2 regions of the Paenibacillus sp. FSL K6-4396 genome follow, and region 1 is predicted to be linked to the other one. Evidence: riboswitches for the same ligand, from Rfam matches in the RefSeq annotation. Region 1 holds a riboswitch; the other holds the start of a gene.
What was found. Region 1 has a riboswitch for FMN ahead of MHB85_RS17395 (DMT family transporter). Riboswitches for the same ligand answer to the same signal wherever they lie in the genome.

Region 1 (7,504 bases):
GAGGATGAATCCTCCTCTGCCGTAGGAGTCAAATACATGATGGTTTCTGCTCCACACAGCTTGAGATGGCGAACTCAACGACGCTGCTTCTGCCGGAAAAAGCGATATAAATGTGGTAATCACCTGCGCGTACTTAACCATTGCAATCTGCTCAGGTTCGAGTGCACCTTCAGCAATACGTGGTGTTTTCATATGCAGGGAGATTCGTAGTTCGTATTCCCCTTCTATAAATTCTGACCAACCAAAATCAACAGAATGTTCAACTCCTTTAATAGAAGCAATGGAGATCGAGCTATCCGGTTTCAGGTTAACAGCATACTGCACGTATGCTAACTCCTGACCGTAGATGATATTGGCATCCTGACGATTGACGGGCGAATCCAACTGTTGTGCAATGACAGATACCTTACGTCCATCCTTCAGAAGACGCTGCGGATCAATATCCAACTGCAATCCGTCTTCACGTCCTAATTGTGAAACAATTAACTGCGCCTCTGCAAGTACGGATGAGTCAGCTAGTGCAAATCCAAAAGCTGCATTTTGATGATCTGAATTCGTATGTAATGGTGTGTTCATGATACATCCCCTCTCTTATGTCTGATGGCATGTCACATCCCCAAATATATTTCATATTTGGCTAAGCCGCAACCCCTCCCCTGTGATTAAGTTGGTTACGTCCCTTATTACTTACCCATATATGAAGAAAATTCCAACCTTCCCCTGCTGTTATCATCCTTTATCTTTCTATATAAAAAATCCCCATCCCGCTTCGCCTAAGCGATACGAAATGAGGAAAAATGAAGATGTTCTCGGTTAAAGACCTTCTCAACTAATCTATTTGTCCTTCGCTCTGAACGCACTGGAGATCCGGCGTGCCGGATTCAGATGACTGTAATGCCGTCCATACGCAAAGTAGATAATCAATCCGATGATCAACCAAGCAAAAAACGTTATCCATGTCAGAGCCGCAAGGCGTGTCATCAGGTATACACAACCCAAAGCACTCAGAATCGGAATCAGTGGCACAAGTGGAACGCGGAATCCGCGTTTGAGATCAGGGTTATTTTTACGCAACACGATAATGCCCAGACTTACAACTGCAAAAGCAAACAACGTTCCGATGTTCGTAAGCTCCGCTAAATGTCCCAACGAGATGAACCCGGAGAACAAAGCCACGATAATGCCTGCAACCCATGTTCCTACCGCTGGTGTCTGACTCTTGCCACTAACCTTGGAAAAGACCGGAGACAGCAGTCCGTCACGAGACATGGAATAGAGCAGTCGTGTCTGGCCATACATCATGACCAGTAATACGGTCGTAATGCCGGCAATCGCTCCAAGAGATACAATCCAGGACAATCCCTTCAGTTGAACAAACTCAAATGCAAACGCAACCGGATCACTTACATTCAACATGTTATAAGGTACAATCCCTGTGAGGATCAACGATACAACAATGTAGAGAACGGTACAGATTGCCAGTGAAGCAATAATTCCAATCGGCAAATCCCGTTGTGGCTGCTTAACTTCTTCTGCCGCTGTGGAGACCGCATCAAAACCGATATAAGCAAAGAATACGGTTGCTGCTCCCGCAGTTACACCTGAGATACCAAAAGGCAAAAATGGCTGCCAGTTGGTTGGCTCTACATAGAAGACACCCACACCAATAAAGATTAACACCACGATAATTTTAATGGCTACCATGATGCCGTTCGCACGAGCCGCCTCTTTTACCCCTCGGGTTAGCAGGAAGGTGATAATTAACGTAATGACCGCAGCCGTGATATCAAAATAGGTTCCCTTTTCCGGGCTGAACGCACTCGTCAGTGCATGTGGTAACTCCAATCCGAATCCGGACAATAACGTCTGGAAATATCCAGACCACCCGCTGGCTACTGCCGCACTCGCGAATCCATACTCCAATATTAGATCCCATCCCAGAATCCAGGCAATCACTTCGCCAAAAGCCGTATAGCTATACGTGTACGCACTACCCGATGCCGGTATGCTTGATGCAAATTCCGAGTAACATAATGCCGCGAATGCACATATGATACCTGCCAGTAAAAATGATAATACAAGTCCGGGTCCGGCATACGTTGCGGCAGCTACACCGGTCAGTACGAAAATGCCTGTTCCAATAATGGCACCTACCCCGAGTGTGGTTAAGTCCAAGGGACCGAGCGCCCGTTTTAATGCACTGCTGTTATCGCCCTCCGAGGCAATTGGTTTTTTACGAAATAATGAAGATCGATGTTCGTTCTCACGCATAGTCATGTTCCTCTCGTCATGAATCTTGAATGTGCTATGGATGTAGCAGAGATTAAATGGTTTCCCATCTGTTCTATGAAAAAGTCATTTGTTCTATCTTATCGATCACCTATAAAAACCTATCGAATTCTACACGTTATCGCGTTGCTTGGTTAAATTTATTTTTAAGGATCTCTTATTTTGTTCTTTTTTCGCGAAAATTATCATGAACTGTTGCACGGGGTTGAATATGAAAATCGATTTAAAACAAAACTGCGTATAATTTATATTATGCGCAGTTTTTATAAGCCTTATTTTATATAAAAAATATCCTTAATGCCTTGTTATCTGAAGTTACGAGAATGAGAGCTTTTTTCGTCTTTTTCCGCTGTCTCTTCTTCCGTTATCCTGTCTATTTCGACGATATGCAAGCATGTAAAAGAGCCACATCGCATGATATGGCTCTTCCTTTCCTCTTTATACAGCTAAAGGTGTATATGAAAATACGAAGTAAATATTTCTTGGCTTTTATGAAAAAGCGAATTATGAAAAAGCAATTCTCTCCGCGTCCGACATCCGGTATTGGGATAATAAATAATCTTTGCTCTGCATTGCCGCATGACGAATCGCATCTAAATCAACATTCAACAGCTTACCCTCTCGCTTCACAAGGCGACCTGCCACAAACACGGTATCCACATTGGATGGATTAGCGAACTGAACGACAGCGCCGATTGGATCATGAACGGGGAACATATTCAGATCGGTGGTACGAATCATGATCAGATCCGCTTCCTTTCCTGGGGTCAGCGTTCCGACCTTCTGCTCCAATCCTAATGCTTGGGCACCAGCCGAAGTTGCAAATCTCAGTACTTGGCTGGACTGCAAGTTCAACTCACCAGGCATCTCACCCTGCTGCAAAAGTTGTTCATTGGCTCTGGATCGTTCAGCTTGAAGTGCAAACTTCATCTGCGAGAACATATCTCCGCCTGTGGACGTTACCACATCTACACCAAGTGTAGGGGTTCCCCCATGTTCGAGAAAATAGCCGGTGGCCGGATATCCATGACCCATCATCATTTCAACCTCAGGTGTGACCGACAAGGAAGCGCCGCTATCTGCCAGCATTTTGTATTCATCCATGCCCATGGTGTTACCATGAACGATATTCACCCGTGGACTTAACAGTCCCGCTTCGTACAATTGACTAATCGAGCGATCCACAGATCCCCAACTGCCAAATCCTGCATGCATGGAACAGATGGCATCCAACTCTTGTGCTAGCTCGATCTCTTTTACCGTTGTATCCCAATGACTGAACTCCGGACCACGAATGGCAAGCCCATAAGTAAGCAATTGATCCCGTGATGAAAAATAACGTTCTTTGACTCTTCTCACATCATTATTCGAATACGTGAGTTGACTATCCCGATTCCAGTAGTCGGTCTCACCAGGGACTCCGTGAGCAAATACCGCCCGAATGCCAGCATCCTGAAGTCCACGAATCAATTCATCCGTATGGTCAGGGGAATACGGCATGCTCCAATCCATTACTGTCGTAACTCCTGCATTAAGCGCTTCCAAGGAACCAAGCAGGTTGGCAATATAACTATCTTCTGGACGGAGCTTGCTCCCCATCGCACCATAATAGAGATTCTGCAAATAAACGGGTAACGACCAGTTGGTTCCCGCTGTTTTGACAAGGGATTCCCACATATGCCGATGCGTGTCCACCAGCCCAGGCATAATAATCATCGATGAAGCATCAATGACCTCCGCACCCGGAATATCCAGGTCGGGCTGGATCGCCATGATCAGTGAATCCTGAATCAGAACGTCCGCCCTCTTATACTGTCCAATTCGAGCATCCATCGACAACACACAGCCATTTTTCAACAGATAACTTGTCCGCACAAGACACATCTCCCATCTAATTTGGTTTGAAAGACGATCACATCCTGCTTACGAATCCGTACTGCTTCTGACTATTTTTTCGCTAGTATATATACATTATATAGTTATTGTTAGTATTTATCAATTTTGGGATTTGTGTTTCGCCCGAAATCTTCTGACCTTCATCAGGTTGCCGCACATCTTATCATCACAGTACTTCTGTGTTCTGCTTCGGGTATCATCATAGAACATCCAGCGACAATCCGAATTATCACAGATCCGAATCCTGCCCCCTTCTCCCTCCACCAAAGTTATTGCAAAGTCAGCAGCTACCTCAGCCATAACCTGTTGCCAATGAGCTTCTACAGCTATTAGTTGGAGTTTCAGTCCCTGATCAATTGTAGTCAATGTTCTTTTTACATGCCCTGCTTCCATAACACCATTCAGCCACTGTTGCTCTTCATCCGTTAATGATGCTCCAGAAGATAAGCGAGCTCCAAGAGCCATCAATTCGTTCCTGAAGTTTCTCATCGACAACTCATCTTCTGGAGATGCAGGGACAGAAGCGTTAAGTTGCCATCGATCCAGAAAGTCTTGCTGCCAGCTCGCCTTCCCGAGTCTGTCCTCCGATCGATCTCCCCCACGCCAGTCGTGATAATCGCTGTTTACAAAATCGGTCCAAAGTCTGTCCATGTCTACCTCCGTTTAATGTAACTACCTTAAATCAATAAAGGTGGTTACACCCTGTCTTTGATGTGTTATATTAAGTGTAACCTCATTAATCAGTTTTAGCTAGTTACATCATACATCACAATAATTCTCAAGGAGGAAACGGCAATGACGAAAACAACAGCATTAGATGTGTTACTGATTCAAAAGGATAATACATGGGATCAATGCAATTGGATTGTACCTTTGTCGAAATCCTTGGAGGGTCTTACAGCAGAACAAGCAGCCTGGATTCCACCCTCAGGGGGATTAAGCATCTGGCAGTTGGTTAACCATATGTATTATTACAACCATCGCTTATTGTGTCGCATGCAAAGTAAGGAGCCTACCCTTCCTGCTGTAGACTCCAATGAATACACATTTGGGAATCCGGGAGATGCAACGGATGCAGCTGGTTGGAATACACTGCTACAGGGTACAACTCGATTAGCCCAGCAGTTGCGAGATCAATTGGCTGCACTCGAAGAGTCAGATCTTGAAGCCGCATATATGGACTCCGAAGAGAAATGGGCACACGAACTGGCTCGATGGGTACTCCATGATGCGTATCACGCAGGTCAGATCGTGCTTCTTCGCAGACAACAAGGAAGCTGGAAAATCGTTTTCTAAAAAAAATGCTTGAACTGCTAGCGCTTACAGGAATAAGATGAACTTATTAATGTTACAGCTTGTTTAACACACTATATAATTGAATAGGATCTTCGGGGTAGGGTGCAATTCCCAACCGGCGGTGATGTTCTTAGGAACCAGCCCGCGACTCGCTATTTGTTCTTAACGAAGGACATTTAGCGACTGACTTGGTGTGAATCCAAGGCCGACGGTACAGTCCGGATGAGAGAAGATCAACACATTGACATGCCGTTCACGGGAAGGCCTCTTTCCTGACGCATGTCCTTGGATGAGCCCCCGTTTATTTGGTATATACCAAAACGGGGGCTTCTGTCGATTTTGCCAACTGAAGATTCCGTGTTCTGACGAAGGAGTCCTGAATATGGAAAAGACATCAGCAGCATCACCTGTTTACCGCAAGGAACGAAGTAATACCGGATTCTGGCTTGTAGTTCTCGGCGCCGCCTTATGGGGGGTCGACCCACTCTTCCGCATTATTTTGCTAAATACGATGACATCCACGCAGATTGTACTGGTGGAACATATCATCGTCAGTCTTATTGCCATTCCCGTGCTATGGAAATTCCGGTCTGACCTGAAAAACCTGCGCGCTCGCCACTGGATTGCCGTGATTTTTATCTCATGGGGAGGTTCAGCACTTGCAACGGTGTTGTTCACCATGGCACTAACACATAACGATCCGAACACAGTTCTATTATTGCAAAAAATGCAACCACTCTTCGCTATCGTGCTGGCTAAACTGTTATTGAAAGAAACGTTGCCTCGTCGCTTCGGTGGATTGTTCTTCATCGCATTAGCAGGAACCTACCTGCTTACATTTGGCTTCACATTGCCATTAGGTAACTGGGACAACTGGATTCATGCTGGAAGCTTGTTATCCCTTGGGGCCGCTGCCTTATGGGGAGGTTCAACCGTTATGGGACGATTGATGCTGGGTCAGGCGCGTTACGAAACCGTCACCTCTCTTCGTTTTGTCGTTGCTCTCCCGCTCCTGATTTTTATGACGTGGAACGAAGGTGCGGCATGGACGTTTCCGTCCGGAACGGGTGAACAGACCGCTGTCATCCTCAACATTCTCGGTCAGGCATTGTTACCAGGTTTGCTCAGTCTTCTGTTGTATTACAAAGGTCTGTCGTCAACCAAAGCTTCTGTTGCAACACTCGCAGAACTTAGCTTCCCGATGGCGGGTGTGTTGGTGAACTGGATCGCTTTCCGTACGCTGATTACATGGGAGCAGTTGCTTGGTTTTATTTTAATCTGGGTGGCCCTCTTCGCCATTTCCAGACAGCAGGAAAGATCATCCACTGCGACTGATGCGGCACCGAAGCTGCGTACAGAGTAAGTGGATATATCCGAGGTTCTCATATAAACAAATAGTCAAATATAAAAATAAAACCATTGCACATCAAATTAGATGAGCAGTGGTTTTTTATTTCCATTTCTCGATGTTACTCAATCATTTTCTCAATTAGCAATATGAGCTATTAACCCTGTGCTTTATTTTATTTTGATATCGCAACTCCTTCCTCTTTTCCATTCGACCCATACCGAATATGCTAATCATCGCACTACGTCTCTTCTATGTTTTGTCTTTTGTCCAATCCGATGGTACGATGACATATGGAATAAACAGATGAATTATATTCAGAGAGGAACGATCATAATGTCTTCATTCTCATATACCTCCTACGACGCCGTAGGTTTGGCTGAACTGATCCGATCCCGGGAAGTATCCCCGGTTGAATTGCTGGAAGCGGCGTTTGCACGCCTTGAAGAAGTGAATCCGCAACTTAATGCAGTTATTCGTACATATGAAAATCGCGCACGGGAGGAAGCCAGTTTGGTTCGCCCTGGAGAACAACCTTTTGCCGGTGTGCCCCTACTCCTGAAAGATATCTCGCAATCCTTGGAAGGTGAATTTCTGACTTCAGGCTCCCGTCTGTTCAGCGAGCATCGGGCATTACGCAATTCCAATTTTGTCACTCGACTCCGTGATGCGGGT
Region 2 (7,504 bases), 560 kb from region 1:
CAAATTAGAGTGAAGAATCCGTATTATCGTCTTCGTTGTCGATATGACTTAGGTCATCCGCCGGATCAGCACTTTCCGGTTCCAGTTGTTGCAAATCCAGTTTGTTGAATAACAGTTGTGTCTCTTCTTCCAGGTTTTCCGAATCTTCGAACAAGCCTGGTTCCGGGAGGTCTTTAATTGAAGCCAGTCCGAAATAATCCAGGAATGACTTGGTCGTTCCATACAGAATTGGTCGTCCGATGGCCTCGGCTCGTCCCACTTCAATGATCAGATCCTTATTCACAAGCGTATGGATGGCCCGCTCCGATTTTACACCGCGGATTTCCTCAATCTCTACCCGTGTAATCGGCTGACGATACGCCACAATGGCCAGCGTCTCCAGAGCCGCCTGGGATAAGGACGTGCGTGCGGGAGAGTATGCCAGTTTCTCGAAATATACAGCGTGGTCAGGCAAGGTGCCCAACTGAACTACACCAGCGATCTTGAGAATCTGTACACCTCGGCCCTGCTGTGAAAATTCATGAATCATCTCCTCAATCGCGTCCGTTACAAGCTCCACTCGCTGGTCGACGATCTCGGCGATTTGTTTGATACTCAGACCTTCTTCTCCGGACAAAAACAGCAGGCCTTCAATAATCGATTTCAATTTCGGAAAATCCATGATTCTTTGTTTCCCCTCTCCACTCCATAACGATATCCTCAAACATCCGTTCCTGATAACAGACAATCTGCTTCATCTTCATCAGTTCCAGCACCGCCAGAAAAGTGACAACAATCTCATGGCGATAGATATGCTCATCCATCAATTTGGAGAATAACAGTCTGCCTCCCGGCCCCATACTTTCCAAAGCGCCGATGACATCCCGTATCCGATCCTTAACCGAAATCTCATCCCGTTTGATTCGGGTTACAGTTGTGCGCTTCTCAGCCTTGCGTAGCGCCTTCTGAAAGGCTGCAATCAGGTCAGAGGTGTGTAAACCCTCAACCGGGTTCGATTGGGCTTCTACGGGCATATAGGGGCGCAGATCCTCGGGCTCTTTGGAAAATATAAGGCTGCGTTCCCACTCCCGTTCATGAAGATGACGCGCAATTCCCTTGTACTTGCGATATTCTATCAGACGTGCAATCAACTCTGCACGTGGATCATAATCTTCTTCTTCCATAAAATCATAATCCTCAAAGTCCTCAATTACCGGTGGTTTGGGCAGTAAAAGTTTGCTCTTGATCGACAGCAATGTTGCTGCCATGACCAGAAATTCACTCGTAATATCCAGTTCCAGTTCCTGCATTGAATGCAGATACGCCATGTATTGATCGGTAATATCGCTGATGGGAATATCCTGGATATGAATTTCAGCCTTATCAATCAGATGAAGCAGCAGATCCAAAGGCCCTTCAAAAGTCTCCAGTTTGTATGTAACTACCGTCACTAGACGAATCCTCCCGCCAGAAAAATACAAAACCCTGCCAAGCCGTCCGAATCCGGTTTCCCGTGTTCGTCTGCGCAAAGCAGGGCACTACTATTAAATAAGCACTATTTTAGCTGTTTCGTCAAGTTTGCCATCTCAATTGCCGCCGTAGCTGCATCCCAACCTTTGTTACCCGCCTTGGTTCCGGCACGTTCAATCGCTTGTTCAATATTTTCTGTTGTAACCAGTCCAAAGATCGTAGGCACGCCCGTTTTCAGGTTAATTGCCGCTACCCCTTTAGCCATCTCGTTGCATACATAATCGTAATGCGTAGTGGATCCACGAATGACAGTTCCCAATGTAATCACCGCATCATACTTGCCACTCTCCGCCATTTTCTGCGCAATCAAAGGGATTTCGAACGCACCTGGAACCCAGGCTACATCCACTTCATCATCCTGCACGCCGTGACGTTTGAATGCATCGAGAGCTGCGCTAAGCAATTTACTGGTAATGAATTCGTTGAAACGTCCAACGACAACTCCATATCTGGATCCTTCTGATACTAAATGTCCTTCGAAAAATTGTGGCATTCAAGTCATCTCCCTAACGGTATAATGTAATGTAAGTAACGGAAATCCCTAAGTAATCTCTTCCATAAATTACATGGTGAACGTTGTTCATCTAAAATATATTTACTGTTCGTTCTGCTCGATATCATCAAACTTGAGCATATGTCCCAGCTTGGCTTGCTTCGTATGAAGATACACCGTATTGTCCTCGTTCTCTTCCATCTGGATCGCAACACGCTCTACGACTTCAAGTCCATATCCTTCAAGACCTTTAATTTTACGAGGATTGTTAGTTAGCAATCTGATCTGACGAACCCCAAGGTCTTTCAGTATTTGAGCGCCAATTCCGTAATCACGCAAGTCAGCAGCAAAACCCAAACTCAGGTTTGCATCAACAGTATCCATACCTTCCTCTTGCAGCTTATAGGCTTTGAGTTTGTTGATCAGGCCAATACCCCGACCTTCCTGTCTCATATAAAGCAGTACACCATTGCCTTCCTCATGAATCTGTTTGATTGCCGCATCAAACTGCGGACCACAGTCACAACGATGCGAATGGAATACATCACCTGTCAAACATTCAGAGTGTACACGTACAAGTACGGGTTTGGAACCATCAATCTCACCTTTAACCAGAGCCACATGTTCCTTATTATCCACAGCGTTTGTATAAGCCACCGCTTGAAACTCACCAAAGTCCGTTGGCATACGCACAGCCACTTCACGTTGAACCAGCTGCTCTTTTTCATTACGGTAACGAATCATGTCCTGAATACTGATCAGCTTCAGATCATGTTTGCGGGCAATCTCCTGCAGATCCGGAAGTCTGGCCATTGTGCCATCTTCCTTAATTACTTCACAGATAACGCCAGCGGGATATGAACCACACATAATAGCCAAATCTACTGCTGCTTCTGTGTGCCCGGCACGACGAAGTACACCGCCGTCTTTTGCAATGAGCGGGAACATGTGACCAGGCTTACGGAAGTCCCCGGCTTTCGCCTCAGGATCAATCAGACCTTTCACGGTAATAGAGCGTTCATGTGCCGAGATGCCTGTTGTCGTATCTTTGTGATCCACAGAGACGGTGAAGGCTGTTCCATGGAAATCCGTATTTTGTTGAACCATCGGTTTCAGGTTAAGTTCGTCCGCACGTTGTTGTGTAATCGGAACACAGACCAGACCTCTACCTTCAGTAATCATGAAATTAATGACTTCAGGTGTCGCCTTTTCAGCCAAAGCGATAAAATCGCCTTCATTCTCCCGATCTTCATCATCCACAACAATGACGGGTTTGCCACGCATGAGGTCATATATGGCTTCTTCTATTGTGTCCAGAATGGATTGTTCTGACATTAGTCCACCTCCAGTTAATTTCTGTTCTCTATTTATGCAAATCCGTGATTGGCGAGAAAATCTTCACTGATACTGCGCGGCTTGCCAGTACCCGTCTCCCGATGCCCTCTCCCATACTGGAGCAGATGATCCACATATTTGCCCAAAATATCGCATTCGATATTAATGGTATCCCCTGTCTTTTTCACATTTAGTACAGTTTCACCAATGGTATGCGGGATAATGGAAACCGTGAATGCGGTATCCGATGTATGGACAACGGTCAAGCTAATGCCATCCAGTGTAACCGATCCTTTGGGGATCAGATATTTGAACAAATGGTGATCATCAGGCTTGATCTCAAACACAATCGCATTCTGATCACGTGTTATACTGCCAATCACTCCAGTACCATCGACATGGCCCTGAACGATATGTCCGCCAAAACGACCGCCGGATTGCATGGCCCGCTCCAGATTAACTTTACTGCCAGATTGCAGCTGACTGAGATTGGTATGACGATAGGTTTCAGGCATTACATCGGCGGTAAAACCTCCACCTTCGAGTGTTGTCGCAGTTAAGCACACGCCGTTCACTGCTACACTATCACCAATCTTCAGATCGTCCATGATGGCGGAAGCTCCGATATTCAGGACCATCGCTTCGCCTTTCCGACCAATACGCCGGATCTGACCGACTTCTTCCACCAAACCGGTAAACATGCTGCCGCCTCCCCTGTTTTATTTATTCAGGCCACACCGGAATACCGCCAATGCTGATATTATCTCCAACTTGTTCGATCTCCAACTGATTCAATTGAATCGCCTGATTCATACGTTCCACACCCTCGAAGCGGAAGCTACCAGGTGTATCATAACCGCCTACAATCTTCGGAGCGATAAACATGAGCAGTCGATCGACCAACCGTGCCTCCAGCATGGCTCCATTCAAGGTGCCTCCACCTTCAAGCAAAATCGAACCAATCTCACGCTCACCCAACTTGCTAAGTCCGTTTAACAGATCCACACGTGGTCCAGGACCACAGCGTATAATTTCGACGCCGTAGGCTTCCAAACGTTCAGCAGCTTCAGGACTGGCTTCGTCTGTTGTCAGCACCCATGTTGGAGCAAGACCATCCTTAACCATTTTGGCACCTACGGGAAGACGTAACTTGGAATCCACCACAATGCGCACTGGACTAATGCCTTCGACTTGCAAACGGGTAGTAAGTTCCGGATTATCGGCAATCACTGTGTCGACACCAACCATAATTCCCTGGTGACGATGACGAAGGGCATGCACAATCTCACGAGCGGGCTCGTTAGAGATCCACTTGCTGTCTCCGCTGCGAGTAGCAATTTTGCCATCCAAAGTAGTAGCCGTCTTCAGTGTCACAAAAGGTAGACCTGTTGTAATAAATTTAATGAATTTTTCATTCATGCGTCTTCCACGCTCACGCAGTACGCCAACTTCAACTTCAATGCCTTGTTGACGAAGCATGCTTATGCCCCTGCCGGATACTTGCGGATTTGGATCTTCACAACATACCACAACACGTTTCACCTTTTCATGAATCAGGCGTTCACTACAAGGTGGCGTCTTGCCATAATGACTACAAGGCTCAAGTGTAACGTATACCGTACTTCCTTCTGCATCACTGCCTGCCATGTTAAGTGCATGCACCTCTGCATGCCCGGTTCCACGTTTCAGATGGCTCCCCAGGCCTACAATACGACCCTCTTTCACAACTACACATCCAACGACCGGATTGATCCCCGTCTGTCCCTGTGCTCGTTCCGCCATATCCAATGCCAGTGCCATATAAAATTCATCATTGATCATTTCCAAATCCGTTCACCCCGCGGTTTAAAGTCTTGTTTATTAAAAAATCCCCGTCGAACAATCAGTTCGATGGGGATGATGAGAGACAAATGTCACCAGCAGGAGTGAAATGGATACAGCACGCCAACACTTTGCCCAAAACCTCATTTCGGGCAAGTGAAAATAGACACATACCTTAATGAACATCAATTACAGGTAAAGAGCTTTTATAGTGCGGCATATGTATGGAACTGTCCGGCGTAACCGGATCTTCCCTGCACAGTGCAAGACATTACAAATCGTGACTGTGCAGCAATACTCCTGCTGAATGCAAACCTGTTAGGTCTGCACCTCTCCTTCTCCCATCCAGACTATACTGTCGGTTCTGGAATTACACCAGATCAGCCATCTGCCAAGGGCAGACAGGTCACGGACTTTGCATGAAGTGCTGGACATGTGTCCTTACAATTCCTGCATCACCGCCGGTAGGGAATCGCACCCTGCCCTGAAGGATTGCTTTCGTTATTACTTGGATGTTAGCACTTTAATGCCAAAAAATCAATTGTTTTTTGTTCCTTTTTGTCACATACTAACTTTTAATAAGCTAAGAAACAACAAAAAACCGCTTCCTCTCAAGGAGGCACGGTTTTGGCTTGGAGGCCCATTTCATATCAATCGTATCATTCTACATATCAGGAAAACACCAGCTCGCCATATGCTTTAATTCTTTGGCATTATGAAAGGGAATACGGTCAGGTTCTTGCAGGGGCGAAGTCGGAAGCGGGAACTCTCTTGCCACCCTTCTGACCCAACTTGTGGAATCGATCGCAATAGCCGAGCATTTCCAGCGTCCATTCGCTCTCGGTCGAAACGTCCCATGCAAATCTGTTTTTCCCGGCATCTCTGGAAAGACTCCATCCAAATATTCAACGATGACACGCTTGTCTCTGACTTCATGACAATACACCGTCACCCATACACCTTCCCGGACCCGAACAGCATACACATCTCCAGACTGTACCTCCCCGGTACCTGCATCAGGAGATGCCTTTGGTACTTTTCCACGAACACTTCTCTTCTTCTCCAATGCCCCTAAGATCGTGTCCTTTACAGCTGGACTCTCATCAGGCTTATCCGCAAGAGATATATTATTTAGATCAAAATCATGAAATATCTTGTTCAGGTTGTTCTCATTAATTCCGACAGATGAGTCCCACCACGCCAGAGGAGCCTGAACTTCAACCCGAACATTGGGGCGTGCGTCACGTTGCATGTAAGAAGTGAATTCCGTTATCATTCCAGGATGTTCCAGCGTATCCAATATGCCAATCAGAGCTAACGTCTCAAGCAAATCACGGTACGCATATTCCTTCTGTGTAGGCAAAAGACGTTCCTTCTTGAGTGCTACTGCTGCCTTGCTGTAACGAGTTTTGGGAGGTAATTCGCGCAGCACCGTTAACACCGCACGGAATGTCCAGCGGTCGTAATCATTGGCTATTGGAAGTTCCTGCGCGGCAGTCAGCTCTCGAAGTGCCAACACATATCCAAAAGGATCACCATCCAATGGGGTTCCATTGGTCATCCGCCAATACCATTGCAGCGTCGTGTCGGTTGCTTGATCTGCACTTAATCCGCAAATCTTGCAAGTGTTCGAAGATGGATATGGCGTATGTTCATGGCTTGGCATACTGCTCGCAATAAGCTTGCCCGTAAGCAACGAGCGCCAGATCATGGGTGCGGACCACAAAGAGGATACAAAAGCCTGCGCTGCATCATTGATCGTCCATTGATTTGCAACTTTTTTCAGCTCAGCAATCGTTTCATCATGTTGCGGACGTACAAATCGATTCGGTTCACGCCCGGCTGCCTCAAGCGCTTCTCGATCCTTTACGGATAGACTATCCGGAACGAAATGCCGCGATGCCTGAAGTTCTTCATCCCACAACGTGCGCTCACTATAAATTTGTTTTAACAAAAATAGCTGAGTAACCATATCCAAGGTTTTATTCATCCTTTCTAATCAACGATTTCAAATATGTAAAAAATAAAAAAAGTGCTTCTATAAAAGAAGCACTTCATGTTTGGATCCAGTTAAGGTGAAGGTATTAAGCTTCTACAACTTCAACAGTTTCCATTTTGTCTTTACCTTCTAAAGCGTCCACGAACTCCATACCTTTAGTTACTTTACCAAATACAGTATGTTGTCCATCCAAATGTGGTTGCGGTTGGTAGCAGATGTAGAACTGGCTTCCACCTGTGTTACGGCCAGCATGTGCCATAGCCAGTGTTCCGCGCTCATGTTTGTTCGGGTTAATTTCACAGTTGATTGTGTAACCTGGGCCACCTGCACCGCTACCGTTAGGGCAT

Region 2: another riboswitch for FMN. It lies ahead of ribD (bifunctional diaminohydroxyphosphoribosylaminopyrimidine deaminase/5-amino-6-(5-phosphoribosylamino)uracil reductase RibD); the one in region 1 lies ahead of MHB85_RS17395 (DMT family transporter).

What each region holds. Positions count from the first base shown of each region.
Region 1 is NZ_JBBOCR010000001.1:4,022,013-4,029,516, forward strand. Features, by position in the region: gene MHB85_RS17370 (hypothetical protein) at 1-576, opposite strand, end outside; gene MHB85_RS17375 (amino acid permease) at 835-2,271, opposite strand; gene MHB85_RS17380 (amidohydrolase family protein) at 2,794-4,164, opposite strand; gene MHB85_RS17385 (CGNR zinc finger domain-containing protein) at 4,285-4,836, opposite strand; gene MHB85_RS17390 (DinB family protein) at 4,981-5,481, shown strand; FMN riboswitch at 5,566-5,719, shown strand; gene MHB85_RS17395 (DMT family transporter) at 5,864-6,844, shown strand; gene MHB85_RS17400 (amidase) at 7,166-7,504, shown strand, end outside.
Region 2 is NZ_JBBOCR010000001.1:4,577,541-4,585,044, forward strand. Features, by position in the region: gene scpB (SMC-Scp complex subunit ScpB) at 5-661, opposite strand; gene MHB85_RS19985 (segregation and condensation protein A) at 630-1,430, opposite strand; gene ribH (6,7-dimethyl-8-ribityllumazine synthase) at 1,535-2,002, opposite strand; gene MHB85_RS19995 (bifunctional 3,4-dihydroxy-2-butanone-4-phosphate synthase/GTP cyclohydrolase II) at 2,105-3,337, opposite strand; gene ribE (riboflavin synthase) at 3,370-4,038, opposite strand; gene ribD (bifunctional diaminohydroxyphosphoribosylaminopyrimidine deaminase/5-amino-6-(5-phosphoribosylamino)uracil reductase RibD) at 4,061-5,164, opposite strand; FMN riboswitch at 5,488-5,654, opposite strand; gene MHB85_RS20010 (hypothetical protein) at 5,823-7,130, opposite strand; gene MHB85_RS20015 (peptidylprolyl isomerase) at 7,243-7,504, opposite strand, start outside.